3 regions of the Streptomyces sp. NPDC059668 genome follow, and region 1 is predicted to be linked to each of the others. Evidence: riboswitches for the same ligand, from Rfam matches in the RefSeq annotation. Region 1 holds a riboswitch; each other region holds the start of a gene.
What was found. A riboswitch is a leader RNA that binds a small molecule or an ion and turns the genes downstream of it on or off. The one in region 1 is predicted to bind cyclic di-AMP.
Positions count from the first base shown of each region.

Region 1 (9,910 bases):
CCCCCGCGTCCGGCCCGCAGCGCCCGCGTCGTCCCCTCGGAGCAACCCGCTCCCCTCCTGCTGTCCCTGCTGTCCCCCTTTCCGCGCGCTCCCCTTCTCCGGGCCCCCCGTCTCACATGGAGTTCTTCGCTGTCGGCCGATTCCCTGGGAACGGGATCTGTACGTCCTGTACGTTTTTCACAGAGGTGGCTCACAGGGGAGTCGCCCGGAGGAGGCGCCAGTCATGTACGAACCGTCCGCCCGTCATGTCCTGCCCGAGTTCACCGAGCGCACGACCGCGGGACACCGGACCCTCGACCCGTACTCCAAGCTGCTCGACGAGCGCATCGTGTTCCTCGGGACGACGATCGACGACACGTCGGCGAACGACGTGACGGCCCAGTTCATGCACCTCGAACACCAGGCCCCCGAGCGGGACATCGCGCTCTACGTCAACTCCCCCGGCGGCTCGTTCAGCGCGATGACGGCCATCTACGACACGATGCGGTTCGTCACCTGCGACGTGGAGACCGTGTGCCTGGGGCAGGCCGCTTCGGTCGCCGCCGTCCTGCTGGCCGGCGGCACCCCGGGCAAGCGATTCGCCCTGCCGGGAGCCCGGGTGTCGATCCGTCAGCCCTCGCTGCCCGGCCCGATCGAGGGCCAGGTCGGCGATCTGGCCCTCCAGGCAGCGGAGTTGACGCGCACCCGGAAGCTGCTGGAGGACATGCTCGTACGGCATACGGGGCAAAATCCCGAACAAGTCGCCGCCGACATCGAGCGGGACACGATTCTGGACGCGCAGGCCGCGCTGGCGTACGGACTGGTGGACGGGATCATCCCGAGCCGCAAGAACTCGCGCACCACGCCCGGTGCGGGGAACGCCACACCCGACGCGAGGTGATCCGCCGATGGTGCCCGAACTGCCCCCACTGCCCGCACTGACGCACGCCGAGGCCGAGCTGATTGACCGTTACCTCGACGTGGTCGACCTGGTCGGCCGCATCAACCCGGCCCACCCGGGAGACACCTATCGCGGGCTGCGCGCCGCCCAGGCACTCGTCGGCAAGGCGACCGCGCTGCGTGACGCCCTGGCCCTGATGCACCAGCGGGGCGAGAGCGAGGTGCACGCACCGACCCTCGCACAGGCCCTGCGCGTCCTCGACGGGGAGCGGCGGGCCGCCCGCGTCACCCTGCCGCCCGACTCCGGCAGTTGACGCCCCCGAACCCCGGGCCGTCGCTCGCTCCGTTCCGCCGAGCGACCGGCCCGGGTTTCAAACGGACCAGTCGGCGTACCCCCCAACGGCGTAGACGCGCGTCCTTTCGGGTGGCCCCGGAAGTTGCGCAACACGCGTGGCCAAAGGGCTGAACGGGACGCTCCGTTGCTGGTAAGAGCGTTGCCGGTGTCCCCAACACCCCTCGAACAGAGGAGTGTCCACCCGAACGGGTGAGTGGTGAGTAACCCCACAAATCATCGGTTCCGCTCGGATTTTCCGACATCCATGCGTGAAGATCCCTTCCGACGACAAGCCCCCGCCACACCGGCGGGGCGGTCCGGGCGGACGCCGAGTCCTGCCGCCGCCCGGATGACCGGTCGACAGATGTGCATCGGCAGGAGTGGAGGACCCAGCAAGACGGGCCGCCGGAGAGATCCGGGCGGTCCTTGGGGTGAAGCCGCGTAAGCGGCCGGGCTACTTCGCCAGCCCGAATCCGACAGGTCATCCTTCACAGGCGGTTGACGAAGGGTTGCGCATGACTGCGCTCAATCGTGTCCCGTCGCTGCTGACCCGGGCCGGTACGGCCTCGGCTCTGACCATCGCCGCCGTGGGCGGCAGCCTGGTGGTCCCGGGCGTCGCGTCCGACGCCGAGGCGGCCACGCCGGCGACGAGGGCACTCCAGGTCGCGGCATCCAAGAAGGGGGCCCCGTACAAGTACGGCGCCACCGGGCCGCGCCGCTTCGACTGCTCCGGGCTCACGCTGTACTCGTACAAGAAGGCGGGCAAGAAGCTGCCTCGTACGGCCGCGGGGCAGTACAACAAGAGCCACCACATCTCCGCCTCGCACCGCAAGGCCGGTGACCTCGTGTTCTTCCACTCGGGCCGGAACGTGTACCACGTCGGCATCTACGCCGGGAAGGGAAAGATCTGGCACTCCCCGAAGACCGGGGAAGTCGTGAAGCTCCAGAAGATCTGGACGAAGAGCGTCTGGTACGGCCGGGTCAGCTGACCTGTCCGGGGGGAGCGGCGGCGCCGGGCCGCCGCCCCCCAGGGCAGGAGCCCCGGGGTCCCTCAGGCCGTCAGGGGCTCCAGGAGGAGCACCACGCCCAGCACCGTGAGCGCGCTCCCGGTGAACGCCTCCACGGCGCGGGCGGCGCGCGGCCCGCGCAGCCATCGGCCGAGCCGGTCGACCAGCAGGGCGACCGCCGGGAACCACACCAGGGCGAGGGCCACCACGATCAGGGCCAGCACCAGGGTGCGGGGCATCGCGGGGCTGCCCGCGGGCACGAACTGCGGCAGCAGGCTCAGGAAGGTGATCGGTGCCTTCGGGTTGAGCGCGTTGGTGACGAAGCCCTGCCGCAGCGGACGGCTCCCGTCCCGCGGCACGCCGGGAATCGGATCACCGGGAATCGGATCACCGGACAGCGGCCCGCCGGACACCGCCGAGCGCCCCCGCTCCCGCGCTCCGGCCCGGTCCGGCCGACCGTCCGGCCCCGGGTCCCGCTCTCGCCGTCGCAGGCCGCCCAGGGTCCGTACCCCGAGGTACAGGACGTAGCCGCCGCCGAGGAGCTGAAGCATCCGGAACAGCGCGGGCACGGCCGTGAGGACGGCGGCGACTCCGGCGACGGCCAGCGCCGTGTGCAGGAGCAGCCCGCCCGCGACCCCGAGCGCGCACGCCACCCCGGCCCGGCGCGAGACGAGGGCGTTGCGTACGACGACGGTGAAGTCCGCACCGGGCATGGCGACCATCCCCGCGGCCACTCCGGTGAAGGCGATGAGCTGTGCGTCCATGGCCCCCAGGCTGCCCGGCCCGGGCCTTCAGCAGGTATGTCGAATATCCTGGGTCCGTCTTAAGCAATCCTTTGGACCCGGCCCCGCCGCGGGGTCCCCGGACCCGGGAGCCGTCCGATGTACGACCCGACACGGCTGGCGGCCCTGGTGGCGGTGGCCGAGGCGGGATCCATCACCCGGGCGGCCGAACGCCTCGGTTACAGCCCGCCCGCCCTCTCCCAGCAGCTCGCCAAGCTCGAACGGGAGGCGGGCGCGCTCCTGCTGGTCCGCTCCCATCGCGGGACGCGGCTCACGGACGCCGGCGAGCTGCTCGTGGCGCGGGCGCGGCGGGTGCTCGACGAGATGGAGCGGGCCCGGCACGAACTGGCCCGGCTGACCGGCCTGTCGGGCGGCACCCTGCGGCTCGGCACCTTCCAGACGGCGGGCATCCATCTGCTGCCACCGGTGCTCAGCGCCTTTCGCCGGGCCCACCCCGACGTGGAACTCACGGTCGCGAACTACGAGCCCCCGGACGGTGTCGCGGCGGTCGCGGCCGGCGAGGTCGACCTCGCGCTGACGCACACCTACGAGCCCGCGGACCCGGTGCCCCTCCCCTCGTCGGTGCGTGCGGAGCCGGTACTGGTCGAGGAACTGGTGCTCGTGACCGCCCCGGGACACGTCCTCGCGGACGGTGCGGCCCGGCTGCCGCTCTCCGGACTCGCCGGCCAGCCGCTGATCAGCATGGCCCCGGACCATCCGCCGCGGCAGGGCGTGGAGGCCGCGCTGGCCCGGGTCGGGGCCACCCCGGCGGTACGGGTCGAGAGCCCCGGATACGCCCTGGTGTGCGCGCTGGTCAGCGCGGGGCTCGGGGTCGCGGTGGTGCCGGAGATGGTGGCCAGGACGGCGGCCACCCCGGTGGGGCTGCGGCTGCTGGAACCGGGAGATCTGCGCCGTACGATCTCCGTCGTCCACCGGACCGACCGGCAGGCACCCGCGGCCGAGGCCTTCCGGGCCCTGCTGCGCGGTGTGTTCGGGCGTGCCACGCGGTAGGGGCGCCCGGCGGGGCACGGCAAATGATCGTTTCCTCAGGGCTCTTGCGGACCACCGGCCACCACCGGCTCGGCCCGCACCGTCCACGGCAACTCGATGGAGACCGTCTTGCCGCCCTCCCGGGTGGGGCGCACGAGGACCCTGCCGCCGCACTCGGCGGTCAGCCAGCGGATGATCACCATCCCGCGGCCGTTGTCCTGCTGGACGGCGGCGGGCAGACGTTTCGGGAAGCGCGGATGGCTGTCGGTGACGCCGATGCGCAGCTGTTCGTCCCGCTCCAGCCGGACGTCCACCGTGAAGGTGGGCGACTGGCCCAAGGTGTGCTGGACGGCGTTGGTGGCTAGTTCGGACACGATCAGGCGTACGGTGTCCGCGACTTCGGCGTCGCACGGCAGGCCCCATTCGGCGAGCACGTCGATGACGAAATTCCGGGCCGCGGAGACCGAGGCGGGATCGCTCGGCAGAGTGACGGATGCTTCCTGGTGGTCTGCCATGACGACGTCGTCCCTTTCCCACGGGACCGGAGTCCGACACGGAGCGGATGGTTCGAGTACGGTCCCGGACTGGTGCTTCGCGCCAGACTGCCATCACTGGGCCGGTCACGGGCGCGATCCACCGAGATATGCATATATCTGTCGCTCGAAGCGGTGAACTCTGCGACGGCAGACCGTATTTGGGCGGCTCGGAAGGAGTAAGGAGTACGGCCATGCAGCACGGTCCCGCGGTACGCCGCCGCAAACTCGGTGCCGAACTGCGCGCGCTGCGCGCCGGTGCGAACCTCACCAGCGGTGAGGCGGCCCGTCTCGTCGGCTGGCACCAGTCGAAGGTGAGCCGGATCGAGACGGGTATCAGCGGGGTGAAACCGGCCGACGTGGAGCGGCTTCTGGACGCGTACGGCGTCGGGGAGCCCGGGTTACGGGAGCTCCTGCTCGGACTGGCCGGATCCGAGGGCAACGGGCGCCACCACTGGTGGCACGCCTACCGGGGCGTCCTGCCGCCCGCCTACCGGGACTTCATCAGTCTGGAGTCCCAGGCCAGCGGTATGCGCACGCTGGAGACGTCCGTGGTGCCGGGGCTGCTCCAGATCCCCGAGTACGCCCGGGCGGTGACGCGGGCGGCCGTGGGCGGACTCGAGGACGACAAGCTGGACGCGCTCGTCGAGGTGCGCCTCGCCCGGCAGGACGTGCTGCGTTCGCATCCGCCGCTGGAGCTGACCGCGGTCCTGGACGAGGCCGTGTTGCGCCGCGAGGTCGGCGGACCCGAGGTCATGGCACGGCAGCTGGCCCGGCTCCGGGAAGCCGCCGTCCTTCCGCAAGTGCGCCTTCAGGTATTGCCGTTCGCCGCGGGGGCGCACGCCGGAGTGACCGGGCCTTTCGTTATTTTCTCCTTTCCGAACACTACTGATCTGGACGTGGTTGTTCTCGACCACTTGACGAGTAGCCTCTACCTCGAGCGGAAAGAAGACCTTCAGGCCTACACCGAAGCCTTCAACACCCTTCGGTCCCACGCCCTTTCACCCGAGGATTCGTTGGACTACATCGCCGGGATAGGTGACGGCGCGTAAGGAGGCACCCCCATGACCGCACTGCCTCGGTACGTACCCCTCAGTACTTCCCTACGTGAGGTGCGCTGGCTGCGCAGCAGCCGCAGCACCGGAATGAACAACTGCGTCGAGACCGCACGACCGGGCCCCGGGCCCTGGGCGGGACTCGTCGCCGTGCGCGACTCCAAGAACAAGGCGGGCCCCGCCCTGCTGTTCACCCCTGCCAGTTGGGAGGGGTTCATCGCCGGACTGCACTGACCGCCGCCTCGTTCACCGGTTCCGGGAGATCACCCGTACGGCCTGCTCGATCTGGGCGTCGGTGAGATCCGCGCGGGCGGTCAGCCGCAGCCGGGAGATGCCGTCGGGCACGGACGGGGGGCGGAAGCAGCCGACGGCGAGCCCCGCCTCCCGGCAGTCCGCCGCCCACCGCACGGCCCGCTCGGGGGACGGCGCGCGCACCGAGACCACGGCCGCGTCCGGCCGTACGGCCTCCAGTCCCTCGGCGGTCAGCCGGGTGTGCAGCGCCGTCGCCACGGCACGGGCCCGGTCGGCGCGCGCCGGCTCGCGGCGCAGCAGCCTGAGCGCCGCGAGGGCCGCGCCCGCCGCCGCCGGTGCCAGACCGGTGTCGAAGATGAAGGTGCGCGCCGCGTTGACCAGGTGGTCGATGACCGGTGCGGGCCCGAGGACGGCGCCGCCCTGGCTGCCGAACGACTTGGAGAGGGTGACGGTCACGACGACGTCCGCGGCGCCGGCGAGCCCCGCGGCGTGCGCGGCGCCCCGGCCGCCCCTGCCCAGCACCCCGAGTCCGTGCGCGTCGTCGACGAGCAGCGCCGCGCCGTGCGCGCGGCAGGCGTCGGCGAGTCCGGCCAGGGGTGCCGCGTCACCGTCCACCGAGAAGACCGTGTCGGAGACGACGACAGCGGGCCCCTCGTGCGTCGCGAGCGCCTTGCGCACGGCGTCGGGGTCGGCGTGCGCGACGACCTGGGTGGCGCCGCGGGCGAGCCGGCAGCCGTCGATGAGCGAGGCGTGGTTGCCCGCGTCCGAGACGACGAGCGAGCCGTGCGGCGCGAGTGCGGTGACCGCGGCGAGGTTGGCCGCGTACCCCGAGGAGAAGACGAGCGCGGCCTCGAAGCCGCAGAAGTCGGCGAGCTCGCGTTCGAGTTCGGCGTGAAGTCCGGTAGTGCCGGACACGAGCCGCGATCCGGTGGCGCCCGCTCCCCAGCGGTGCGCGGCGTCCGCCGCGGCGGCCGTGATCTCGGGGTGGCGGGCGAGACCGAGATAGTCGTTGCTCGCCAGATCGAGCAGGGCCGAGTCGGCGGCGCGCGGGCGCAGGGTGCGGACGAGTCCGGCCCGTCGGCGCTGGTGCGCCTGCTCGTCGATCCATGCGAACGGCGATCCGGCCATGCTGGTGCCTCCGGGCCCTGGGGGTGGTGGTTTTGTAGGCAGTGCACAGACCCTAGCGGGACGGCCCGGCACCCAGGATGTGGCAATACCCACACGTCGAACCGAGTCTGTTGTGCGATCTCTCCTTGGCCGCACCCGCTCGGATACGTCAGGATCGGATCTCATGGACCTGCTGAACACGCTGGTGGACAAGGGGCTTCGGCGCGAGCTGCCGACCCGTGACGAGGCGCTGGCCGTGCTGGCCACGTCCGACGACGACGTGCTCGACGTGGTGGCCGCGGCCGGAAAAGTCCGGCGGCACTGGTTCGGCCGTCGAGTGAAGCTCAACTACCTGGTCAACCTGAAGTCCGGGCTGTGCCCGGAGGACTGCTCGTACTGCTCGCAACGGCTCGGCTCCAAGGCCGACATCCTGAAGTACACCTGGCTCAAGCCCGACCAGGCCTCGCAGGCCGCGGCGGCGGGGCTGGCCGGGGGTGCCAAGCGGGTCTGCCTGGTGGCCAGCGGCCGCGGTCCGACCGACCGTGACGTGGACCGGGTCTCGGACACCATCAAGGCGATCAAGGACCAGCACGAGGACGTCGAGGTGTGCGCCTGCCTCGGCCTGCTCTCCGACGGTCAGGCCGAACGGCTGCGCGAGGCGGGCGCGGACGCCTACAACCACAACCTCAACACGTCCGAGGGGACGTACGGGGACATCACGACCACGCACACGTATGCCGACCGGGTGGACACCGTGCAGAAGGCGCACGCGGCGGGTCTGTCCGCCTGCTCCGGTCTGATCGCGGGCATGGGCGAGAGCGACGAGGACCTCGTGGACGTCGTCTACGCGCTGCGCGAGCTCGACCCCGACTCCGTTCCGGTGAACTTCCTGATCCCCTTCGAGGGGACCCCGCTCGCCAAGGAGTGGAACCTGACGCCGCAGCGGTGTCTGCGCATCCTGGCGATGGTCCGGTTCGTCTGCCCGGACGCCGAGGTCCGCATCGCGGGAGGCCGTGAGGTCCATCTGCGCACGATGCAGCCGCTCGCCCTCAACCTGGCCAACTCGATCTTCCTCGGCGACTACCTGACGAGCGAGGGCCAGGCCGGCCGGGCCGACCTGGAGATGATCGCGGACGCCGGGTTCGAGGTGGAGGGCGCGGGCGAGGTGACGCTGCCGGAGCACCGGGCGACGGCGGGCGCGGGCTGTGGCGCGCACGCGGACGCCGGCTGCGGGTCCCACGAGGGCGGTGGGTGCGGGTCGCACGAGGGTGGCGGTGGGTGCGGGTCGCACGAGGGTGGCGGCGTGTGCGGGTCGGCTCCGGCCGAGGTGCCCGCCGAGGCACGTACGGACCTGGTCGCCGTGCGCCGCCGAGGTGCCGGAACGGATCTCGCGCCCAATGCCTGACCTGTCCCTGCGGGAGCTGCTCGACCTGGACCGGCGCCACGTCTGGCATCCGTACGGCCCGATGCCGGGCCGGCAGGAACCGCTCGTCGTGGAGTCGGCGAGCGGGGTGCGGCTGCGGATGGCGGACGGCTCGGGCGACCTGGTCGACGGCATGTCGTCCTGGTGGTCGGCCATCCACGGCTACAACCACCCGGTGCTGAACGACGCGGCGCGCGGCCAGTTGGAACGCATGAGCCATGTGATGTTCGGCGGGCTCACGCACGAGCCCGCCGTGCGGCTGGCCAAGCGTCTGGTCGACATCTCCCCGGACGGTCTGGAGCACGTCTTCCTCGCCGACTCCGGTTCGGTCTCGGTCGAGGTCGCCGTCAAGATGTGTCTCCAGCACTGGCGTTCGCTCGGCCGCCCGGCCAAGCAGCGGCTGCTGACCTGGCGGGGCGGCTACCACGGAGACACCTGGCAGCCGATGTCGGTGTGCGACCCCGAGGGCGGGATGCACGAGCTGTGGCAGGGCGTGCTGCAACGCCAGGTCTTCGCGGACGCCCCGCCGGCCGGATACGAGGAGTCGTACGCCGCGCACCTGCGCGAGCTGATCGGGCGCCACGCTGACGAACTCGCCGCGGTGATCGTGGAGCCGGTGGTGCAGGGCGCGGGCGGGATGCGTTTCCACTCCCCCGCGTATCTGCGGGTGCTGCGGGAGGCCTGCGACGCGCACGACGTGCTGCTGGTGTTCGACGAGATCGCCACCGGCTTCGGCCGTACGGGCACGCTCTTCGCGGCGCAGCAGGCGGGCGTGACGCCGGACGTGATGTGCGTGGGCAAGGCGCTGACCGGCGGGTACCTGACCATGGCGGCGACGCTGTGCACGGCCCGGGTGGCCGAGGGCATCTCGCGCGGCGAGGTCCCGGTGCTCGCGCACGGCCCGACCTTCATGGGCAATCCGCTGGCCGCCGCGGTCGCCTGCGCCTCGATCGACCTGCTGCTCGGGCAGGACTGGCAGACCGAGGTCAAGCGGATCGAGGCGGGGCTGCGGGAGGGGCTGGCGGAGGCCTCCTCGATGCCGGGGGTCCGGGACGTGCGCGTGCTGGGCGCGATCGGTGTCGTCCAGCTCGACCACGAGGTGGACATGGCGGCGGCGACCGCCGCCGCCGTGCGCGAGGGAGTGTGGCTGCGGCCGTTCCGCGACCTCGTCTACACGATGCCGCCGTACGTCACCGGTGACGAGGACGTGGCACGGATCGCCCGCGCGGTCCGCGCGGCGGCGCGGGAGGGATGACATGACGGTCCTGGTGATCACGGGGACGGGCACGGAGGTGGGCAAGACGGTCACGACGGCCGCCGTCGCCGCCGCCGCCGTCGCCGCCGGACGGTCCGTGGCCGTCCTCAAGCCCGCGCAGACGGGCGTGGGTCCGCACGAGCGCGGCGACGCCGACGAGGTGGCCCGGCTCGCGGGGACGGTGACCACCCTCGAACTCGGCCGCTACCCCGAGCCCCTGGCCCCCGCCACGGCCGCGCGGCGGGCCCGGCTGGCCCCGGTGCGGCCCCCCGAGGTCGCGGACGCCGCGGCCA
Region 1 is NZ_JBHWEL010000002.1:143,644-153,553, forward strand. Features, by position in the region: gene ACFV2J_RS03110 (ATP-dependent Clp protease proteolytic subunit) at 224-880, shown strand; gene ACFV2J_RS03115 (hypothetical protein) at 888-1,193, shown strand; cyclic di-AMP (ydaO/yuaA leader) riboswitch at 1,540-1,725, shown strand; gene ACFV2J_RS03120 (C40 family peptidase) at 1,729-2,202, shown strand; gene ACFV2J_RS03125 (LysE family translocator) at 2,265-2,984, opposite strand; gene ACFV2J_RS03130 (LysR family transcriptional regulator) at 3,102-4,013, shown strand; gene ACFV2J_RS03135 (ATP-binding protein) at 4,049-4,507, opposite strand; gene ACFV2J_RS03140 (helix-turn-helix domain-containing protein) at 4,720-5,577, shown strand; gene ACFV2J_RS03145 (DUF397 domain-containing protein) at 5,590-5,814, shown strand; gene ACFV2J_RS03150 (8-amino-7-oxononanoate synthase) at 5,827-6,960, opposite strand; gene bioB (biotin synthase BioB) at 7,124-8,344, shown strand; gene ACFV2J_RS03160 (adenosylmethionine--8-amino-7-oxononanoate transaminase) at 8,337-9,617, shown strand; gene bioD (dethiobiotin synthase) at 9,619-9,910, shown strand, end outside.

Region 2 (10,338 bases), on a different contig from region 1:
ACCCGTCCCCGTCCTGCTCGAATACCTCCCGGACCGCCTCAGCGACTCGACCGCGCCGCGCGACGCGCAGCGCCACCCCTGGTACGCGGGCCACGGCTACGCCTCCGTCCGGGTGGACGTCCGCGGCCACGGCAACTCGGAGGGGGTGCCCGCGGACGCGGCGGCCACCGAGCCCGCCGACGGGGTGGAGGTGATCCACTGGCTGGCCGCCCAGCCCTGGTGCACCGGCCGGGTCGGCATGTTCGGCATCTCCCGGGGAGGCGTCACCTGTCTCAGGATCGCGGCCCTCGGTCCCGAACCTCTCAAGGCGGTCGTCACGGTCTGCTCGGCCGACGACCGCTCCGGCGTCCACCACGCGGGAGGTGCCGTTCTCGCCACCGGCGCGCACGCCCGCGCGGCCGCGGCACTCGCCCACGTCGCCCGCCCGCCGGACCCCGCGCACGTCGGCCGGGCGATGTGGCGCGACCTGTGGGTGAAGCGCCTGGAGACGGTGGACCCGTTCATCCGTACGTGGCTGTCGCATCCGGGCCATGACGTGTACGGGAGTGACGGCGGCGTCCACGAGGACCACTCCGCGATCCAGGCGGCCGTCCTCGCGGTGGGCGGTTGGCACGACCCGTACCGCGACTCGGTGCTGCGTCTCGTCCAGAGCCTCCCGCCGGGCCGCGTACGGGGTCTGATCGGCCCCTGGTCGCACCAGTACCCGAACCAGGACCGATCACCTGGCCCGGCGATCGGCTTCCTCCAGGAGACGCTGCGCTGGTGGGACCACTGGCTCGGACCGCACGGCGCGCGCCCGCCGGCGCCGGCCGACCCGGACGCGAGGCCGCCGGCCGACCCGCACGCGGGCACGTCACCCGACCCGCACGCGGGAACGCCGACCGGCCCGGACGCGAGGACGGCGGTCGGCCCGGACATGAGGACGGCGGTCGGCCCGCACGGCTCGGTGATGGCGGAGCCCCTGCTGCGCTCCTACGTCATGGACGCGCACCCGCCGGCGACGGCCTACGCCTCCCTGCCCGGCCGCTGGGTGGGCGACACGGCCTGGCCCTCCCCCCTGGTCACCCCCGTCGTGTACGCGCTCCGGGGTGCGCCGGTGCTCGTGCGCTCCCCCCAGCACACCGGCGTGGACGCGGGTCGCCTCCGCCCCGCCGGGGGCGTCGCGGACCTGCCGCCGGACCAGCGGGAGGAGGACGCGAGATCCGCCTGCTTCGAGTTCGAGGTACCGGGAGAGACCTGGATTCTGGGCAGCCCGAGCGTGCGCCTGCGTCTGACCTCCCACGCGGCCCGGGGCCAGGTGATCGCCCGGGTGTGCGACGTGGCCCCCGACGGCGCCTCGACCCTGGTCACCCGGGGTGCCCTGAACCTGTCAGCGCGCTACGGTCGCGATCAGGCGATCTCCTGGGAACCGGGCACTACGGAGGACGTACGTTTCGACCTGGCCGCCATCGGCTATGCCGTCCCGCCCGGCCATCGTGTCCGCCTCTCCCTCTCCTCCGCGTACTGGCCCTGGATCTGGCCCGAACCGGGTTCGGAGGCCGGATTCACCCTGGACCCGTCGGCCAGCTCCCTCGAACTCCCGGTACGGACAAGGGAGTCCGGCCTCACGATCACCTTCGCGGAGCCGGAGCACTCCGTACCGCTCGGGGTGTCCTCCGCGGTCACTCTCGACGAACCCCGCCCGGAACGCCGGGTCGTTCACGACGTGGCGAAGAGTGAGTGGCACCTCGAAGTCGTCCCCCGCCCCTGCGGCACCCTGGTCCATCCGGACGGCCTCGAACACACGGAGGACGCGCTGGAGACGTACTCCGTCCGGGAGGCCGACCCCCTCAGCGCCCGCGCCCACTCCTCCTGGTCGGTCCGGCTGCACCGCCCGGTACCGGCCTGGGACGCACGGGTCGAGGTCCGCTCCGAAGTCACCTGCGACGCCCACGACTTCATCACCTCCAGTGAGCTGGTCTGCAAGGACGGCGACGAGGTGGTCTTCCACCGGACATGGGAGCGGAGGGTCCCGCGCACGGTGGGCCGGAGCCCCGCAGACGTCCTCGGCGATCCCGCGGAGCCGGCCGCGGAAGAGACCGGCTCCGGGTGAATTCCTGACGACCCCGGACGAGGGCCGCCCGCCCGCTTCCCGGGCGACCCGGCGGCGGTCGCACGCCTCGGCGTGACCCGGGAGGAGGTGGCGGCAGAAGCAACAGGATCTGCGCGTAAGGGGAGTTCGCCCGCCATCCCGGCACGAGGTGTCACGCGCGTTCCGAACACCGCTCCCGTGGGCTCCACTTCGGGCTCCACGAGGGCCGGCTCCCCCAAGGCGGCCCCGACGTGGACCCGTCCGCACGGGAGGCTCGCCCGGCTCCCGGCGGGCACTCAGCGGCCTTTTATATGCGCCTTATATGCCCGACTTGCCGCCATTGCCGGTTTATTCCTGGCCCGCCGAGTGAGTTGAGTCACGCGCGAAGGTCATCCGCCCGATGATCCCTGCCGATGACTACCCGTTTGCATAAGCCAAGTTGAGCGAAGAATTCCGGATTAATCGGGCAATTCATCTGCCCTTATGTCCTGATGAAAAGGATCTACACCGAGACATCAAGGCTTGTTCCGGACATGTGCTCTCGCATACCTTCACGTCACTCCGGACGGACCGCCAAATCCTGCCACCGACCGGAAACCACACCCGACCACACGCACGGCAGGAGCGGGGGACCCAGGTAAGTCGCCGATCCGGAGTCCGGAACGGCTAGGGGTTAAGTCGCACTCACCGTGCGGCCGGGCAGCTCCCGCCCGAACCCGACAGCTCACCTCGCAGGCGCCGGAGAGGAACTCGTCATGGCCGCAGCAGGTAGACACTGCCACCCGAAGACCCGCAGCACCCTCGTCCGCGGCATCCTCGCCGCAGGCACGGGCGCGGCGGTACTCGCCCTCCCGCTCCTCGGCGCGACCTGCGCACAGGCCGCCACGGGCGCCTCCGACGTCCAGCTCGTCACCTACAAGGTGGTCACGGGCGACACCCTGGTCAAGATCGCGCAGAAGTACCCCTCCAGCGGCGGCTGGAAGAAGCTGTACGAGGCCAACAGCGCGGTCATAGGTTCCAACCCGTCGGCACTCCGCCCGGGCCTCACCCTCACGGTCGGGACGAAAACCGTCCAGAACGCCACAAAGACGGCAAAGGTCACGGAGGCCGTCGCCAAGACCACGAAGGTCAAGACCAAGGCCGCCACCGCGACCACCGCCGCCGCGAAGACGTACACGAACGACCTCGACGGCTGGATCAAGCAGTCGCTGGACATCATGGCCAAGAACGGCATCCCGGGCACGTACAACGGCATCTACCGCAATGTCATGCGCGAGTCCTCCGGAAACCCCAAGGCCATCAACAACTGGGACTCCAACGCCGCGGCCGGCATCCCCTCCAAGGGCCTGCTCCAGGTCATCGACCCGACGTTCAAGGCGTACCACGTGCCCGGAACGTCCATGGACTCCTACGACCCGGTCGCGAACATCACCGCCGCCTGCAACTACGCCGCGGCGAAGTACGGCTCGATCGACAACGTCAACGGCGCCTACTGACGGGCGCCACGAGACCGGGGCGCCGGACCGGACCTCCGGCGCCCCGGGAAGCAAGGCCGGCGGGGAACCAGGGCCCCGGGGAACCCGCGTCAGCGAGAACCCGGGCCCCGGAAGAACCGGGGCTACGGAAGTACCGGGCTACGGAGCGGAGAGCGGGAACAGCCGCTCCAGTACCACCGCGATCCCGTCGTCCTCGTTCGACAGGGTCACCTCGTCGGCCACCGCCTTGAGCTCCGGATGAGCGTTGGCCATGGCGACCCCGTGGGCGGCCCAGTCGAACATGGGGATGTCGTTGGGCATGTCACCGAAGGCGAGGGTGGCTTCGCAGGCCAGCCCGAGGTGGGCGGCGGCGAGAGCCAGCCCGGTCGCCTTGGTCACCCCGCATGGCTGGAGTTCGACCGTACCGGGCCCCGACATGGTGACGGTGGCCAGAGAACCCACCACTCCCCTGGCCGCCGCGGCCAACTCGTCGTCGGACAGCAGCGGGTGGCGCAGCAGCACCTTGCTGATCGGCTCCGTCCAGAGGTCGTCGCGGCACCCGACCCGTACGGCGGGAAGCGTCGGGTGCGGCATCACGTAGCCGGGCTCGATGAGTGTCAGTCCGTCCACGCCGTCCTGGTCCACCGCCGCGTGGAGCAGCCCGACCTCCGCCTCGATCTTGCCGAGCGCCGTCTCCGCGAGTTCCCTGTCCAGGGTCACCGACCACAGCAGACGGTCCTCGCCCGCGTCGTAGAGCTGCGCCCCCTGCCCGCACACCGCCAGTCCCGTGCCGCCGAGTTCAGCGAGGAGCGGGCGCACTCGCGGCGCCGGGCGCCCCGTCACGACCAGGTGCCGGGCACCCGCCTCCACCGCCCCCGCCAACGCGACCCGGGTCCGGTCGGAGAGTGTGTCGTCGCCGCGCAGCAGCGTTCCGTCCAGGTCAGTGGCGATGAGTGAATATGCAGTCGGAGCGGCCATGATCCGAAGAATACGGATCGGACGACTCGTCGGCCCGGCGTGAACCGGACGACGTCCGGTATCCCGTCAGCAACACCGTTCACCGCACGGGCGGCGCGCGCGGGAAGACGTCACACCCACTCCGATCCGTCGCGCCGGACGCCCGGAAGCGTCGCGGCAGCGGCTCCAACACCCGCCGCGGAGCGGGCTGTTGCGGACCGGGCACGGACGGTCACTTCCGCGTGGTGGCGGGGCCGCGGCCCCCCGCCACCGCCCCGCCGCCGCACCCGCACCCGCACCCGCGACCGTCGTGCGTCATCTCAACCGTGAGCCGCCGCCAGGTGCTTGACCAGTCGTGGCGAGGCGAACTCCGTCCCGCACACGAACCGCATGACGGGCCCGTACGAGGCCGCCGCAGGCAAGCCCGTGAAGTACAGCCCGGGCACCGAGGACCGGTATCCGGCTCCGAGCTTCGGGGTCCCGCGGCTCACCGCCAGCTCCGTCCGCAGCGCGTGTCCCAGGAAGTCCATCGCGGCGAGGTCGACGCGGTAACCCGTCGCGGCGATGACGTGGTCGGCGGCCAGTTCCTCGGCCGAACCCCCCAGAGTCCGCACGGAGAGCACCGGGCCGCTCCCGGAGACCGAGGCACGCTCGATCCGGGCGATCTCGCTGACCTCGACCTTGCCCTCGAAGCGGTCCCGGAGCCACCACGCGCCGAGCGGGCCGAGCACCCGCCGGACGAGATGGTGCCGGGTGCCGGCGGGCAGATAGCGGTAGGGGTGCGGGTAGTAGCTGAGCGCCCACAGCGACCAGGCACGCCCGAAGGGCGACTCCGGGCGCAGCCGCGGCTGTCCCCAGGGCGGCGCGCCGAAGGCGACCCTGCCCCGGCCCCGGGACACCACGCGCACCCGCGCGCCCGCCTCCGCCGCGAGAGTGGCCGTCTCCAGGGCGGACTGTCCCGCGCCGACGACGATCAGTTCCTTCCCGGAGAAGCGGGTGAGGTCGTGGTGCTGGGAGCTGTGCGAGACGGGGCCGGTGGGCGCCGGTCCGTCCGCCGCCGCCTCACCGAGCTCGGTGGGCAGATGGGCGAGGCCGTACAGTCCGGTGGCCACGACGACCGCCCGTGCCGTGAACGACTCCCCCGAGTCCAGCTTCAGCTCGAAGCCCTCGGCGCCCCGCCGGTCGACGGAGACGACCCGTACCTGCTCCAGCTCGGGCACGAGCCGCTGCTGGAACCACTCCCCGTACGCGATGAACGTCTCGACCGGGATGATGTCCTCGTCCGTGACGAGCCGCGGTATCCCGGCCGCGTCGCAGTAGTCGCGGAGTGTGTGGCCCGGCTGCGGGGCGTCGATGCTGGAGGCGGCCGGGGTCGATTTGAGGATCATCCCCTCGGGCATGTGGTCGCGCCAGCTCACCATGGGCCGGCCGAAGACACGCACCGGGATGCCGCGCGCCCGCAGATGGGCGGCGGTGGACAGACCGAACGGGCCCGCACCGATGACTGCTACCGGATGAATCACGAAGTCCCCTCCCCAGGACGTTCTTGCGTCACTTCGTGGTCGTACTGGTACCGCTGCCACGGCGGTTGGCCCGCCACAGCTGGTACAGATGTCTCGCGCCCGGCCGCACGAAGCGGGCGAGCATCGTGAAGAACGGCCGCAGGTCGTCACCCGCGAGCCAGGCCAGCTCCGTACCGCTCGCGCGCGTCGGCGCGTGCGGGGTGGTGTAGCCGCTGCGCCGGTAGGCGAGCAGGGCCGGCAGGTCGATGTTCTCCACGATGTACCGGTGACCGGCCCGCTGTTCCCCTTCGGGAACGGTGCGCCCGGTCAGGTCGAGGTGCATGGCCCGGACGACGTCGATCCCCGACTCGTTCTCGAAGAGCCGGAACTGCGCGCCCATGCGGGGGTTGAAGTCGAGAAGCTTGTACTGGCCGTCGCGGCGGTCGAAGCGCAGGTCGAGGTCGATGACGCCGCTGAAGCCGATCTGTTTGATGAAACGTGCGGCGAGGTCAGCGAGTTCCGGATTGTCGACGACGTACGCGTTCGCCGTCATGCCCGCGTGCGGCGGCCAGGAGCGGACCTTCACGCCCGTGAACATCGCGAGCGGCGTCGAGTCCGCGTCGAAGTACGCGTGCACGATCCAGTCCTCCGCCTCCTCCCTGGGCAGGTACTCCTGGAGGATCACCCCCGGGTTCCCGCCCCAGTCCCGGGCGAGTGCCAGCAGTCCCTCCCGGGTGGCGATCCTCGTCGTCCCGTTGACCGCGGGCCGGCTGCGGCGTACGAACGCCTCCCGGTTCTTGGCCACGAGAGGGAAGCGGGCCGAGGCGGCGAACCGCTCGATCTCCTCGTACGACTGGGGAAAGACGGCCGCCGGACTGGGAATGCCGTGCTCCACGCACAGTTCGTGCAGGCCCTGCTTGCTGGCGAGGCGGCGGGGCAGTTCGGCGTCCACCCGGGGGAAGAGGAAGCGCTCCGCGAGCTCCTCCTGGTGTTCCGCTATCAGGACGGCGGCCTCCTCGTCCGTCGGGACGAGCACCGTCGGCCGCCCTATGCGACGGCCGATCCGCAGCAGCCCCCCGACCAGGCGCTCCGGCTGCTCCGTCCCCGTCGTCGGCCAGACGAAGGCACGGCGCAGATAGCGTGAGGCGGCGGCAGGCGTGTAACGGTCCTCGGTGATCGCGTACATCGGTATGCCCAGCCGCCCCAGGCTCCGGATGGCGCCCACTCCGCCGTGATGCAGCGGATAGTCACCGAATTTCACTATCAGCCCCGGAACGTCCCGGTCGGCGTCCACCGGCACACCACTGGCACCCCTGGTCACGGGTCCCCCCACGTGTCCCCCCTACGGACCGGACCCACCCCGTCCATGTCCACAAGGGACGCTAAGCCGGAATTGCACCGTCCGACAAGGGCTATTCGGACATTGCGAACTCTTTAGGCACTGCCCCAGCGCGGTCACTCCCCCGTAACGTGTGCCGCGACCACACGGAACGCGTGGAACACATGGATCACGGCGCGTACGACCACGAAAGCGAGGCACCACCCGATGCCCCCCTTCGATGTCCCCGAGGGCGATCCCTTCGGCCCGCACAACCTCCCCTACGGTGTCTTCTCCCGGCCCGGCTCGTCCGAACGGAGCGTCGGTGTCCGGCTCGGCGACCACGTCCTCGACGCGGGCGCGACGGCCCGGGCGCTCGGCTCCCCGTACGCCGAACTGCTCGCGCGGCCGACCCTGAACCCGCTGCTCGCGGCGGGCCGTACGGCCTGGTCCGACGTGCGTCGCGCGCTGACCGCCTGGGTGACGGTCCCGGCCCACCGGGAGACCGTGGAGCCCCGTCTGTACCCCCTCTCCGAGGTGACCCTGCACCTCCCGTTCGAGGTCGCCGACTACGTCGACTTCTACGCCTCCGAGAACCACGCCCGTAACGTCGGACAGATCTTCCGCCCCGACGCCGCGGACTCCCTCACGCCCAACTGGAAGCACCTGCCGATCGGCTACCACGGCCGCGCGGGCACGGTGGTGGTGTCGGGTACGGAGGTGGTGCGTCCGTCGGGCCAGCGCAAGGCCCCCACGGACGCGGAGCCCGTCTTCGGTCCGTCCGTCCGGCTCGACATCGAGGCGGAGGTCGGGTTCGTGGTCGGCGCCCCCTCGCCCCTCGGCACTCCGGTGCCCCTCGCGGACTTCCGCGACCACGTCTTCGGCCTCTGCCTGCTCAACGACTGGTCGGCGCGCGACATCCAGGCCTGGGAGTACGTGCCGCTCGGTCCCTTCCTCGGCAAGTCCTTCGCCACCTCGGTGTCGGCGTGGGTCACCCCGCTCGACGCCCTGGACGACGCCCGCGTCGCGCCCCCGGCCCGCACGCACCCCCTTCTCCCCTACCTGAACGACTCCTCGGAGGACCCCGGCGGCTACGACCTCCGTATCTCCGTCGCCGTCAACGGCCATGTCGTCTCGGAGCCGCCCTTCTCCACCATGTACTGGACGGCCGCCCAGCAACTGGCCCAGATGACGGTCAACGGGGCCTCCCTGCGCACCGGCGACCTGTACGGCTCGGGGACGGTCAGCGGACCCACACCGCAGGAACGCGGCTCCCTCCTCGAACTCACCTGGAACGGCCGCGAGCCCCTCGAACTCCCCACCGGCAAGCGGACCTTCCTCGAGGACGGCGACGAGGTGACGATGACCGCCTGGGCTCCCGGCCCGAACGGCACCCGCGTCGCCCTCGGCGAGGTCACGGGCCGCATCCGCTAGTCACGCCGCGCCCGGCCCGGCGCGCCTGGCCCGGCGCGGCGGGAGAACTGGCCCGACGAGCCCCTGTCCCGCGCCTCCGAGGCCGGGGCCCCGGGGCTTCGGGCGCGGCGCTACATCCAGTCCTCCGGCTCCGGCTCCGCGTCCATCTCCGGCCAGTCCGGGTCGGGCGCCTCGCCGGCCGCGGGTGCCGGCGCCCCTCCGGGGGCGCCGCCCAGGGCGGCGAGCACCCCGACCACACCCTCCCCGTACGTCGCGAGCTTCTTCTCGCCCACCCCGCTGATACCCCCGAGGTCCGCCACGGAGGTGGGCCACACCGTCGCGATCTCCCGGAGCGTGGCGTCGTGGAAGATGACGTACGCCGGGACGCCCTGTTCCTTGGCCTGCTCGGCGCGCCAGGCGCGCAGTGCCTCGAAGGCGGGGACGAGTTCCTGGGGCAGCTCCGCGACGGCCTTGGCCTTGCGTTCGCCCCGCGACGACGAGGACGAGGAACGGGAGACGGCGGGCTTCGGCTGCTCCTTGCGCAACGGCACGTCACGCTCGCGCCGCAGCACGGTCCCGCTCTCGTCGGTCAGCACCAGCGTGCCGTACTCGCCCTCGACCGCGAGCAGGCCCTGCGCGAGCAACTGCCGTACGACACCCCGCCATTCGGACTCCGACAGCTCCTCACCGATGCCGAACACCGACAGCTGGTCGTGGTCGAACTGGATCACCTTGGCGGTCCGGCGCCCCAGCAGGATGTCGACGATCTGGAGCGCGCCGAACTTCTGCCCGCGCTCCCGCTGCAACCGCACCACCGTCGACAGCAGCTTCTGCGCGGCGACCGTGCCGTCCCAGGTCTCGGGCGGTGTCAGGCACGTGTCGCAGTTGCCGCACGCCGGGGTGTGCGGGTCCTGGCCGAAGTAGGCCAGCAGCTGGGAACGCCGGCACTGGGCCGTCTCGCACAGCGCCAGCATCGAGTCCAGGTGGGCCGCCGCCCGCCGGCGGAACGCCTCGTCGCCCTCGGAGCCCTGGATCAGCTTGCGCTGCTGCACGACGTCCTGCAGGCCGTACGCCATCCATGCCGTGGACGGCTGTCCGTCACGGCCCGCGCGGCCCGTCTCCTGGTAGTAGCCCTCCACCGACTTGGGCAGGTCGAGGTGGGCGACGAAGCGCACGTCGGGCTTGTCGATCCCCATGCCGAAGGCGATGGTGGCGACGACCACCAGGCCCTCTTCGCGCAGGAAGCGCGACTGGTGCGCGGCGCGGGTGCCCGCGTCCAGGCCCGCGTGGTAAGGCACCGCCTCGACGCCGTTGCGGGAGAGGAACTCGGCTGTCTTCTCGACCGAGTTGCGCGAGAGGCAGTACACGATGCCCGCGTCACCAGCGTGTTCCTCGCGCAGGAACGCCAGCAGCTGCTTCTTGGGGTCGGCCTTCGGGACGATCCGGTACTGGATGTTGGGCCGGTCGAAGCTCGCCTCGAAGTGACGCGCGTGCGGCATGACCAGACGCTGGGTGATCTCCTTGTGCGTCGCGTGGGTGGCCGTGGCCGTCAGCGCGATGCGCGGGACGTCCGGCCAGCGCTCACCGAGCAGCGAGAGGGCC
Region 2 is NZ_JBHWEL010000024.1:24,725-35,062, reverse strand. Features, by position in the region: partial or broken gene ACFV2J_RS19200 (CocE/NonD family hydrolase) at 1-2,026, shown strand, start outside; cyclic di-AMP (ydaO/yuaA leader) riboswitch at 2,666-2,822, shown strand; gene ACFV2J_RS19195 (transglycosylase SLT domain-containing protein) at 2,827-3,567, shown strand; gene ACFV2J_RS19190 (HAD family hydrolase) at 3,706-4,524, opposite strand; gene ACFV2J_RS19185 (NAD(P)-binding domain-containing protein) at 4,824-6,026, opposite strand; gene ACFV2J_RS19180 (ATP-grasp domain-containing protein) at 6,055-7,305, opposite strand; gene fahA (fumarylacetoacetase) at 7,552-8,757, shown strand; gene recQ (DNA helicase RecQ) at 8,868-10,338, opposite strand, start outside.
Region 2: another riboswitch for cyclic di-AMP. It lies ahead of ACFV2J_RS19195 (transglycosylase SLT domain-containing protein); the one in region 1 lies ahead of ACFV2J_RS03120 (C40 family peptidase).

Region 3 (10,338 bases), on a different contig from region 1:
GGGGCGGCTCCGCTGCCGCGCGCTGCTGATCTGTCATGTGTCCATGGTGACGGGCGGGAAGGCGCGACGGGAGTCGGGACGACCCTGGCCGAACCCTGATATCGGCCCTGACGGGTCCGCGCGGAGCCCTTCGAGCACCGGCTCGTCGAAGATCAGGGGAGTCTCGGGGGTCGACCCTGATGCTCCGGCCGCCCGGCCGTGTGAACATCGTTGGCATGCCGGAAGCCGCAGCAGTGCCTCTCGACGACCCGCGGCCCCCGCGCAAGCTCTACCGCAGCAGTGACGGACGCTGGCTCGGCGGTGTGGCGCGGGGGCTCGCCGGGCATCTCGGGCTGCCCGTCATCTGGGTGCGGCTGGTCTTCGTCGGCCTGTTCATGGCGGACGGCCTCGGCGCGCTGCTCTACGCCGCCTTCTGGTTCTTCGTACCGCTCGGTGTCGGCGGGGTCGACTCCGAGCGCGCGCCTGCCTTCACCACCGAGACCGCCCCCGACGGCCGCCGCAGACTCGTCGCCCGCAAGCCGGACCGCGGCCAGATGGTCGCCCTGCTCCTCATGGTCGTCGTGGCCATGGTCTTCGTCGGCAACGTGAACCTCGGCGGCGGAGCCAAGGCGTACCTCTGGCCCACCGTCCTCGTCGGCGCGGGCGTCGCCCTGGTCTGGCGCCAGGCGGACAACGCGCGGCGGGCCCGGTGGGTGGAGGTCGGCCGCCGCCGCCGGACGCTCACGCTGCTGCGGTCCGCGGCCGGTGTCCTGCTCGTCACCGCGGGCGTCACCGGGATATTCGTCCTCCAGGGCTCCGCGGCCCACCTCGGCTCCGTCCTCCAGGCGGCGCTCGCCGTCCTCGTCGGCACGGCGCTCCTCGCCGGCCCCTATCTCGTCCGCATGACGCAGGACCTCTCCGAGGAGCGCCTGATGCGCATCCGGGCCCAGGAGCGGGCCGAAGTGGCCGCCCATGTCCACGACTCGGTGCTGCACACCCTGACCCTGATCCAGCGCAACGCGGAGAATGCGAACGAGGTGCGCCGGCTCGCCCGGGCCCAGGAGCGCGACCTGCGCGCCTGGCTCTACAAGCCGGAGGGCACCGGCAAGGACGAGGCCGACGAGCCCACCACCCTCGCCGAGGCGGTCCGCCGCGACGCCGCCGAGGTCGAGGACAAGCACGGCGTCCCCATCGAGGTCGTCGTGGTCGGGGACTGCCCGCTCGACGAGGGCCTGAGCGCACAGATGCAGGCCGCGCGGGAAGCCATGGTGAACGCCGCCAAGTACGGTGGCGAGGGCGGCGCCGTACAGGTCTACGCCGAAGTCGAGGGAAGGACGGTCTTCGTGTCCGTCCGCGACCGCGGCCCCGGCTTCGACCTCGACGCGATACCCGCCGACCGCATGGGCGTCAGAGAATCGATCATCGGCCGCATGGAGCGCAACGGCGGCACGGCGCGACTGCGCGCGGTGCCGGACGGCGGCACGGAGGTCGAGCTGGAGATGGAGAGGGCGGAGAAGACGTCATGAGCGACGCGAACGGGCCGACGGCCGGATTGCCCGGGCACACCGGCCCCGACGAGCCGAGCGACACCGCGACCGGAGCGGGGGCGGTCACCGGCTCCCCGGAGGCGAGCGGACCGGCCGCCGCCGAGCCGTCCGGAGCGCCGGGCGGACGTCATGTGCGGGTCGTCCTCGTCGACGACCACCGCATGTTCCGTACGGGGGTGCAGGCCGAGATCGGACAGACCGAGCGGACCGGCGTCCAGGTGGTCGGCGAGGCCGCGGACGTCGACCAGGCGGTCACGGTCATCACGGCCGCCCGGCCCGAGGTCGTGCTCCTCGACGTCCATCTGCCGGGCGGCGGCGGTGTCGAAGTGCTGCGCCGCTGCGCCCCGTTGATGAGCGACGCCGAGCAGCCGGTCCGTTTCCTCGCGCTGTCCGTGTCGGACGCGGCGGAGGACGTCATCGGCGTGATCCGCGGCGGTGCCCGGGGCTACGTCACCAAGACGATCACCGGGACCGACCTGGTGGACTCCATCTTCCGTGTCCAGGAGGGTGACGCCGTCTTCTCGCCCCGCCTGGCCGGGTTCGTCCTGGACGCCTTCGCCTCCACCGACGCCCCGCCGGTCGACGAGGACCTCGACCGTCTCACCCAGCGCGAGCGCGAGGTCCTGCGCCTCATCGCCCGCGGCTACGCGTACAAGGAGATCGCCAAGCAGCTGTTCATCTCCGTCAAGACGGTCGAGTCCCATGTCTCGGCGGTCCTCAGGAAGCTCCAGCTCTCCAACCGGCACGAGCTGACGCGCTGGGCGACGGCACGACGCCTGGTGTGACACACGGTCCGCCGGTCCGCGCGGACGCCGGACGTCCCGGTGTTCCGCGGCGGGCGCCTACCGGTGTTCCGCGGTGCGCGCCGGGCCCGGGATGCGCAGCGCCCAGCGGTAGTGGCGTACGGCCTTGGCGATCCCGATGAGACCGGTCGTCCACAGGATCAGGCCGATTCCGACGCCCTGGACGACATCGCTGTACAGACCGGGGCCGGACCCGGCCGGCGCCGCCGCGGCGTAGGACGTCCAGACGCCGATCGCGCAGACACCGAGTGAGGAGAGCAGCCAGAAGAGGCTCAGCCCGGGGGAGCGGAGCCGGGAGTCGGTCGCGGGATGGCGGTCCAACTCGGTCCAGGCCTTCAGCAGTTCGTGCATACGCCGGTCGCTGCGCACGGACAGGGCGAGAGCGAGGAGCGTCGGGGCGAGCGCGGCAAGACCCAGCAGGGCGAACAGCGGGCCGAGGACGACACCGGTGGGATCGCGCTGCTCGATCTGCTGGAGCGGCAGCACCAGCAGGGCCCAGCCGACGATCGCCGCGAGCGCCAGCAGCCAGAGCAGCAGCACCCGGTGCACCCCGAGGCTCCGTCCGCGCAGTTCCTCCAGCACCCGGCCCCGGTCGGCCAGCAGGGCCGCCCGGTCCGGCCAGGAGCGGATGTGCGCGGGCGGCGGAGGCGGCGGCAGCAGGAAGCCGGGCATCAGGACCTCTCGGACGACGGAACGGAGTCCGCGTCGACGCTACCGCGATCCACCCCCGCGCCCCCACCACGCCGATCCGCCCCGGTGTCTTCGCGCCACCCGGGTGGACCTGTGCGCTCAGGCCACCCGGGTGGCTCCCGCGAACGGCATCTCGTCGACCGGCGCGAGACGCACCGGCGCGGTGGGGTTCGGGGCGTGGATCATCATCCCGTTGCCCACGTAGATCCCCACATGGCTGATGCCCGAGTAGAAGAACACCAGGTCGCCGGGGCGGAGTTCGGAGCGCGAGACCCGTCGGCCCGCGTTGATCTGGGCGTACGTCGTGCGCGGCAGCTGGACGCCCGCCGAGCGGTACGCGGCCTGGGCCAGGCCCGAGCAGTCGAAGGCGTCGGGCCCGGTGGCGCCCCAGACGTAGGGGCTGCCGAGCTTCCCGTAGGCGTACGAGACGGCGGCGGCCGCGCGAGAGTTGGGGGCCGCGACCGAACCGGCCGAGGGCGACGAGGGTGCCGGGCCCAGGTCCCGCGCGGCGGAACGCGAGGCGTGCCGTGCCGTGCCCGCGGCACCGCCGGCCGCCCCGGGGTCCCCGAGCCGTGCCCGCTGCTCGTCGGTGAGCCGCGACAGCAGCTGTCGCGCGGAGTCCAGCTTTCCGGTGATCGTCTTCTTGGCCCGCTTCAGCTCCGCCTGCCGCGCGGTGAGCGACGCGAGCTCGATGTGGGCGGCCCCGCGCAGCTGCTCGATCTCCCGCAGCTGTTTGCGGACCCGGGCCACCGCCCCCGCCTGCCGGTCACCGACCCGCTCGGCGAACGCGGCCCCGTCCAGGTACTGGTCGGGCCGGTCGGAGAGCGCGAGCTGCAGAGCGGGGTCGAGGCCCCCGCTGCGGTACTGCGCCGCGGCGATCGAACCCAGCGCGTCCCGTGCCGCGTTGAGCCGGTCCTCCTTGCGCGCCGTCTCGTCGCGCAGGTCGTGCAGCCGCCGTGACGCCTGGTCGGCCTTCTCCTTCGCCCCGTCGTACTTCTCCGTGGCGACCTCGGCCTCTTGGTACAACGTGTCGACCCTGGCCTTCACCTGCGCCGGGGACAGTTGCGGCTCCGCGTGCCCGGTGCCCTCGAATCCGGCCGTCGTCGCCGCGCCGGCGAGGGCGATGGTCGCGGCCGTGCGGACCGTATGGCCGCCGAGTGAGCGCTGTCTGGGCTTGCGGTGCGCTGCCACGAGGGCCCACATCCTTCCCGGGGGACGTGACCGCCGGGGAGTGCGCGGTCATCGGTGACGCGTCCGGCGGCGGCCCACACAGGGGGAGCGAGTCGCCGCCGGACCTTTCTCGGCGGTGGTGTCCGACTGCCGCCCCTGGCCCGGGCGGCGGTGGGGAGCCGGGCACCTGGTGGAGGACGCTAAACCTGAGGGTGAGGGCGCGGTAACACCATGTGCGGAACTGGCGGAAGTGGATCGCCCGGTGACCGTATGTGACCGTGATTCCGGTGTGCCCCCGGCGACTTCACACAGGGTGATGACCGATGGGACGGTTCCGGGACGATCCAGGGTTCTCAGGTGCTACGGGCCGCCAGGGGGTGGGCCGGTGCGAAGAGGGACACACACCGCCGATTAGGCTCCGGCCCCATGGACGTACTCATCCATCTCTTCGTGGGCCTGCACATCATCGGCATCGCCTCCCTGCTCGGCGGCTTCCTCACCCAGATGAAGGCGATGGGCCGGGGCACCGCCCGGTTCGTCCCGGCCATGCTGCACGGCGCGCTGACCATGCTGGTCACGGGTGTCGTCCTGGTCGGTCTCAACCAGGCCGACGACCACGCGGTCAACACCGTCAAGATCGGCGTGAAGCTGGCCCTGCTGATCGTGATCCTCGGGCTGGTCTACGTGAAGCGGGACGACGAGAAGGTCGACAAGGGCCTGTTCGGGCTGGTCGGGCTGCTGACGACCGCGAACATCTTCATCGCGGTGCTGTGGACCTGACGGTTCCGGCCGCCACCAGCAGCCAGGCCGCCACCGAGATCCACAGCAGTACCTGCCCGACCCCCCTCAGCCACGCGAAACCGACGGCGTCCGCGACCGACAGGGCCGCCGCCGCCGTCATGGCCATCGGGAACACGGTCGCCCACCGCCGCACGTCGTACCGCGGACGCCGAAACAGCAGTTCCGCGACGGCCAGCACGGCGTACCAGGCGAGCGTCACCATGATCAGCGCCTGGGTCATCCAGCGCATCACGCCGTTGTCGTCGTAGTTCCACAGAGAGGTGTCCGCCTGGTAGGCGAGGACCAGCTTCGACGCGGCCAGCGCCGAGATCGCGAGCGCGCCGCCCGCGATCCAGTGGTCGCCGCCGCCGGTGGCCGTCTCCCGGAAGTCGAAGCACGTCAGCGCCACCACGTAGAGCACCAGGAACCCCAGCCAGAACAGGACCAGCGCCGCGTACGCGAGCCAGTCCACGCGCGCGGCCCCGGCGAGCGACGCGGCGAGCACCGCGAGGGCCTGCGTGGCCACGCACCCCAGGAACACGCTTCCGGGCATCCGGAGCCGCAGTCCTCTGACGAGGAGGCAGAGGAGCCCCGGCCACAGCACGGCGGCGAGCGCGAGCAGCACCTCCGCGGCCCCGAGCCATCCCAGGTCGGTCAGCCGGGTGCCGAGCACGGCGGTCGCGGCGACCCCGGTGAGCGCGCTCGGCGTGCCGGCCTCCTCCAGCCACCGGTCCCGCTCCCGCAGCAGGCGCACGGTGAAGTCGACGGCGAACCCGAGCCAGGTGACGGCCGCCAGGACCAGTGCGATCAGGGACAGGACCTCGGCGCCGGTCTCGTGCAGCCCGACGGAGAGGATGCCGGTGGCCAGGACGGCGGCCGCGGCGGCGGGCGGGCTCTCCGCCCACCAGGTGCGGAGTCGGACCCACGGGCTGCGGGGCGGCGAGGTGGCTGGCATGGCCCCGATGCTAGGGATCTTCTGCCGGGTTGCCCGTGGGGCGCGCGCGTCCTTCACGAATGCGCGGCGGGGCGGGCGGGCGCGGACAGGGCGGCACGGGGGTGCGCCGGCGGGCGGCGCGGAGGACGCGGGCACGCGCGCGGGGAGCCCGGGGGGCCACACGCGCGCGTGCCCCGCGGCGGCGCTCAGGCCGGGCGCACCACACTGTGGATGGCGTAGAAGATCGACTCCTCACGGACGTACGCACCCGGCTTGGGGGCGTGGATCATCATCCCGTTGCCGATGTAGAGGCCCACGTGGCTGATGTCGTCGTAGAAGAAGACGAGGTCTCCGGGCTCGACGGCGGAGAGGGAGACCGTGGTGCCCACGTTCACCTGGTCGTAGGTGGTCCTCGGGAGGGTGACGCCGGCGGCCTTCCAGACGGCCTGGGTGAGACCGGAGCAGTCGTACGAGCCGGGTCCGGTCGCGCCCCACACGTACGGCTTGCCGATCTGGGCGCGGGCGAAGGCGATGGCCTTGGCGGCCTTGGCGGCGTACGAGGAGTCGCCGGCCGGGGTCCCGGAGGTCCCCGTCCCGGTGGTGCCGGACGGTGTGCCCGGCTGCCGGGCCGTGTCCCGGGCCTTCCGCTCCGCCGCGGCCCGCTCGGCGGCCAGCTCGGCCGCCTTGCGGTCGGCCGCCTCCCGCTTCTTCTTCGCGATCGCGGCGAGCCGCGCCTTCTCGTCGGCGGTCAGCTTCGAGAGCAGGTCGCGCGCCGCGGCGAGCTTGCCCTGGACGTCGGCCTTGGAGGTCTTGAGCGCGTCCTGCGACGTGGTGAGCGTCCGCAGGCTCCGGGAGGCCTCCTCGCGCTTCTTCGAGGTGGCGGACCGCTCGGTGACGTAGTCGTCGACGGCCGCCTTCTGGCGGCTGGTCAGACGGTTCATCAACTGGGTCTGGTCGAAGTAGTCCTGCGGGTTGTCGGCCAGCAGCAGGCTCGCGCTGCCGGGCGCGGACGCCCCGGTGCGGTACTGGGCCGCGGCGAACGAACCCAGCTCCTCGCGCGCGGTGTTGAGCTTCTCGGTGCGCCGGGCCACGTCGTCGAGGAGGGAGTCGACGCGCTTGCGCTGCTGGGCGGTCCTCTCCCTGGTCGCGTTGTACTTCTCGGTGGCGGTCTCGGCCTGGTGGTAGAGGTCGTCGACCTTCTTCTCGACCTCTTCGAGGGTCGGCCGGGGCTCGGCCGGGGGTGCGGCATTGGCCGTCTGCGAGAGCAGGGCCACGGAGGTCAGGGCGGCCGTGGCGAGGGCCGGGGTCCGTATGCCCGTCCGGCGGGTGCCCGGAGGACTCCACTTGCGGTGCGACGCCAAGAGAGGCGACTCCTTCCGTCATCCGCCTACCGGGTTAGCTGTCGGGTTCGGGCGGGTGCTTCCGGAAGGTTTGCCCTACGGTCCTCGCCCCAGAGGCGGTTGGACCGATTCACCCCAAAGTCGGTTGGGTCCCCGGCTCCGGTGGCCGCGCGGGCGCGCCGGACTCGGCGGAGGCCGCTCGGCCCGGCGACGTTCGCCGGTCGGTGTCGAGCGGTCTGCCCGGCACGCTAGCCAACGCGTAAGTGTTCTGTGAAGTTTGATGTGCGATATGCCCGATACATTTTCGTGACCTGGACCGCCGGGGCCTCCGGAGTGGCCGCCCGTAGCGGGACGGTCCCGGAAGGTGAGCGCGCGTGGGTGGGGGTCGGGCGGTCCCCGAGGGTGAGGGCGCGTCGCTGGGGGTCGGTCCCGGAGGGCGGGGGCGGCGTCGGTGGGGGACGGCCTCGGAGGGGGGCGCGTCGGTGCGGGAGGAGGGCGCGGTTTCCGCGCGGTCCCGGGCCGGACTCCGTGGGAAATCCGGCCCAGTTCTCGGGGTGGCGGCGGGTTGTCAGTGCGGCCGCCTAGACTCGGAGAGCGATGAGCAGCCTCTTTGATGACAGCTTCCTGGCGGACCTCAAGCCTTCCGGGGCCCATGAGGAAGAGCCCCCGCCGCCGCCCGAGGACGAGGCGGCGGAGCCGCTTCCGGACGACCTGTTCGGCGGCCGCTTCGACGTGCCCCCGGACCGCGACGCGTACTACCGCGACGGCGCCCACCGGCCCGCCGTGGACCCGGCGGCCCTGCTGGACGGGCTGAACGAGAACCAGCGCGCGGCCGTGGTGCACTCCGGCTCCCCGCTGCTCATCGTGGCCGGCGCCGGCTCCGGCAAGACCCGGGTGCTCACACACCGGATCGCGCACCTGCTGGGCGAGCGCCATGTCCACCCCGGCCAGATCCTCGCGATCACCTTCACGAACAAGGCCGCGGGCGAGATGAAGGAGCGCGTCGAGCAGCTCGTCGGCCCGCGCGCCAACGCGATGTGGGTGATGACCTTCCACAGCGCGTGCGTGCGCATCCTGCGCCGCGAGTCGAAGCGCCTCGGCTTCACGTCCTCGTTCTCGATCTACGACGCCGCCGACAGCAAGCGCCTGATGGCCCTGGTCTGCCGCGACCTCGACCTCGACCCGAAGCGCTTCCCGCCGAAGTCGTTCACCGCGAAGATCTCCAACCTGAAGAACGAGCTGATCGACGAGGAGGACTTCGCGGGCCAGGCGGCCGACGGTTTCGAGAAGACCCTCGCCCAGGCCTACGCGATGTACCAGTCGCGGCTGCGCGAGGCCAACGCCCTCGACTTCGACGACCTGATCATGACGACGGTCAACCTGCTCCGTGCCTTCCCGGACGTGGCCGAGCACTACCGCCGCCGCTTCCGCCACGTCCTGGTCGACGAGTACCAGGACACGAACCACGCGCAGTACGCCCTGGTCAGGGAGCTCGTGGGACCGGCGAGCGGGGACCGCGCCGAGGACGTGCCGCCGGCCGAGGGCGATCTCGGGCCCGCCGAGCTGTGCGTGGTGGGTGACGCCGACCAGTCGATCTACGCCTTCCGCGGCGCGACCATCCGCAACATCCTCCAGTTCGAGGAGGACTACCCGGACGCGACGACCATCCTCCTGGAGCAGAACTACCGCTCCACCCAGACGATCCTCACCGCGGCCAACGCGGTCATCGAGCGCAACGAGTCGCGCCGCCCCAAGAACCTGTGGACGAACGCGGGCGCGGGCTCGAACATCACGGGCTACGTCGCCGACACCGAGCACGACGAGGCGCAGTTCGTCGCCGAGGAGATAGACCGTCTCACCGACGCGGGCGAGGCGAAGGCGGGCGACGTCGCGGTCTTCTACCGGACGAACGCCCAGTCCCGTGTCTTCGAAGAGATCTTCATCCGCGTCGGCCTGCCCTACAAGGTCGTCGGCGGTGTCCGCTTCTACGAGCGCAAGGAGGTCCGGGACGTCCTGGCCTACCTGCGGGTCCTGTCCAACCCCGAGGACTCCGTCCCGCTGCGCCGGATCCTGAACGTCCCCAAGCGCGGGATCGGCGACCGCGCCGAGGCGATGATCGACGCCCTGTCGCAACGGGAGCGGATCAGCTTCCCGCAGGCTCTGCGCCGCGTCGACGAGGCGTACGGCATGGCGGCGCGCTCGACGAACGCCGTGAAGCGCTTCAACACGCTCATGGAGGACCTCCGGACGATCGTCGAGTCCGGCGCGGGCCCGGCGACGGTCCTGGAGGCGGTCCTGGAGCGCACCGGCTACCTCGCCGAGCTCCAGGCCTCGACCGACCCGCAGGACGAGACCCGGATCGAGAACCTCCAGGAACTCGCCGCCGTGGCACTGGAGTTCGAGCAGGAGTCCGGCGCGGCCGAGGACGGTACCGGCGCGGCGGGAGCGGCCGATGCGGCGGGAGCGGCCGACGGGGCCGATGCGGCCGGGGCGGCTGGACCGGCCGGGGCGACCGGCGGCCTCTCCGCGTTCCTGGAGCGGGTCGCGCTCGTCGCCGACTCCGACCAGATCCCCGACGAGGACGACGGCAACGGCGTCATCACCCTGATGACCCTGCACACCGCCAAGGGCCTGGAGTTCCCGGTCGTGTTCCTCACCGGGATGGAGGACGGCGTCTTCCCGCACATGCGTGCGCTGGGGCAGGTCAAGGAGCTGGAGGAGGAGCGGCGTCTCGCGTACGTCGGCATCACCCGCGCGCGGGAGCGGCTCTACCTCACCCGCTCGTCCATGCGCAGCGCGTGGGGCCAGCCCTCGTACAACCCGCCGTCCCGCTTCCTGGAGGAGATCCCGGACACGCATCTGGAGTGGAAGCGCACGGGCGCGACGGCTCCGGTGTCCTCGGGACCCGTCTCGGGGGTGGCGGCCTCGCTGTCGTCCTCGCGTTCGCGGTCCGCTGCGTCCGGGGCGTCCGGTTTCGCGACGCGCCGCGGGGCCTCCGAGAAGCCGGTCGTCTCGCTGGCGGGGGGGGTGCGGGGGACCCACCCCCCCGTCGGGCGCCGGCCGGTGGTGGGCGGGGAGGGCCCGGGCGCGCACCC
Region 3 is NZ_JBHWEL010000022.1:5,673-16,010, reverse strand. Features, by position in the region: gene ACFV2J_RS18045 (PspC domain-containing protein) at 1-37, opposite strand, end outside; gene ACFV2J_RS18040 (PspC domain-containing protein) at 216-1,505, shown strand; gene ACFV2J_RS18035 (LuxR C-terminal-related transcriptional regulator) at 1,502-2,311, shown strand; gene ACFV2J_RS18030 (hypothetical protein) at 2,369-3,001, opposite strand; gene ACFV2J_RS18025 (NlpC/P60 family protein) at 3,119-4,210, opposite strand; gene ACFV2J_RS18020 (hypothetical protein) at 4,616-4,969, shown strand; gene ACFV2J_RS18015 (tellurite resistance/C4-dicarboxylate transporter family protein) at 4,947-5,924, opposite strand; gene ACFV2J_RS18010 (NlpC/P60 family protein) at 6,110-7,264, opposite strand; cyclic di-AMP (ydaO/yuaA leader) riboswitch at 7,272-7,444, opposite strand; partial or broken gene pcrA (DNA helicase PcrA) at 7,841-10,338, shown strand, end outside.
Region 3: another riboswitch for cyclic di-AMP. It lies ahead of ACFV2J_RS18010 (NlpC/P60 family protein); the one in region 1 lies ahead of ACFV2J_RS03120 (C40 family peptidase).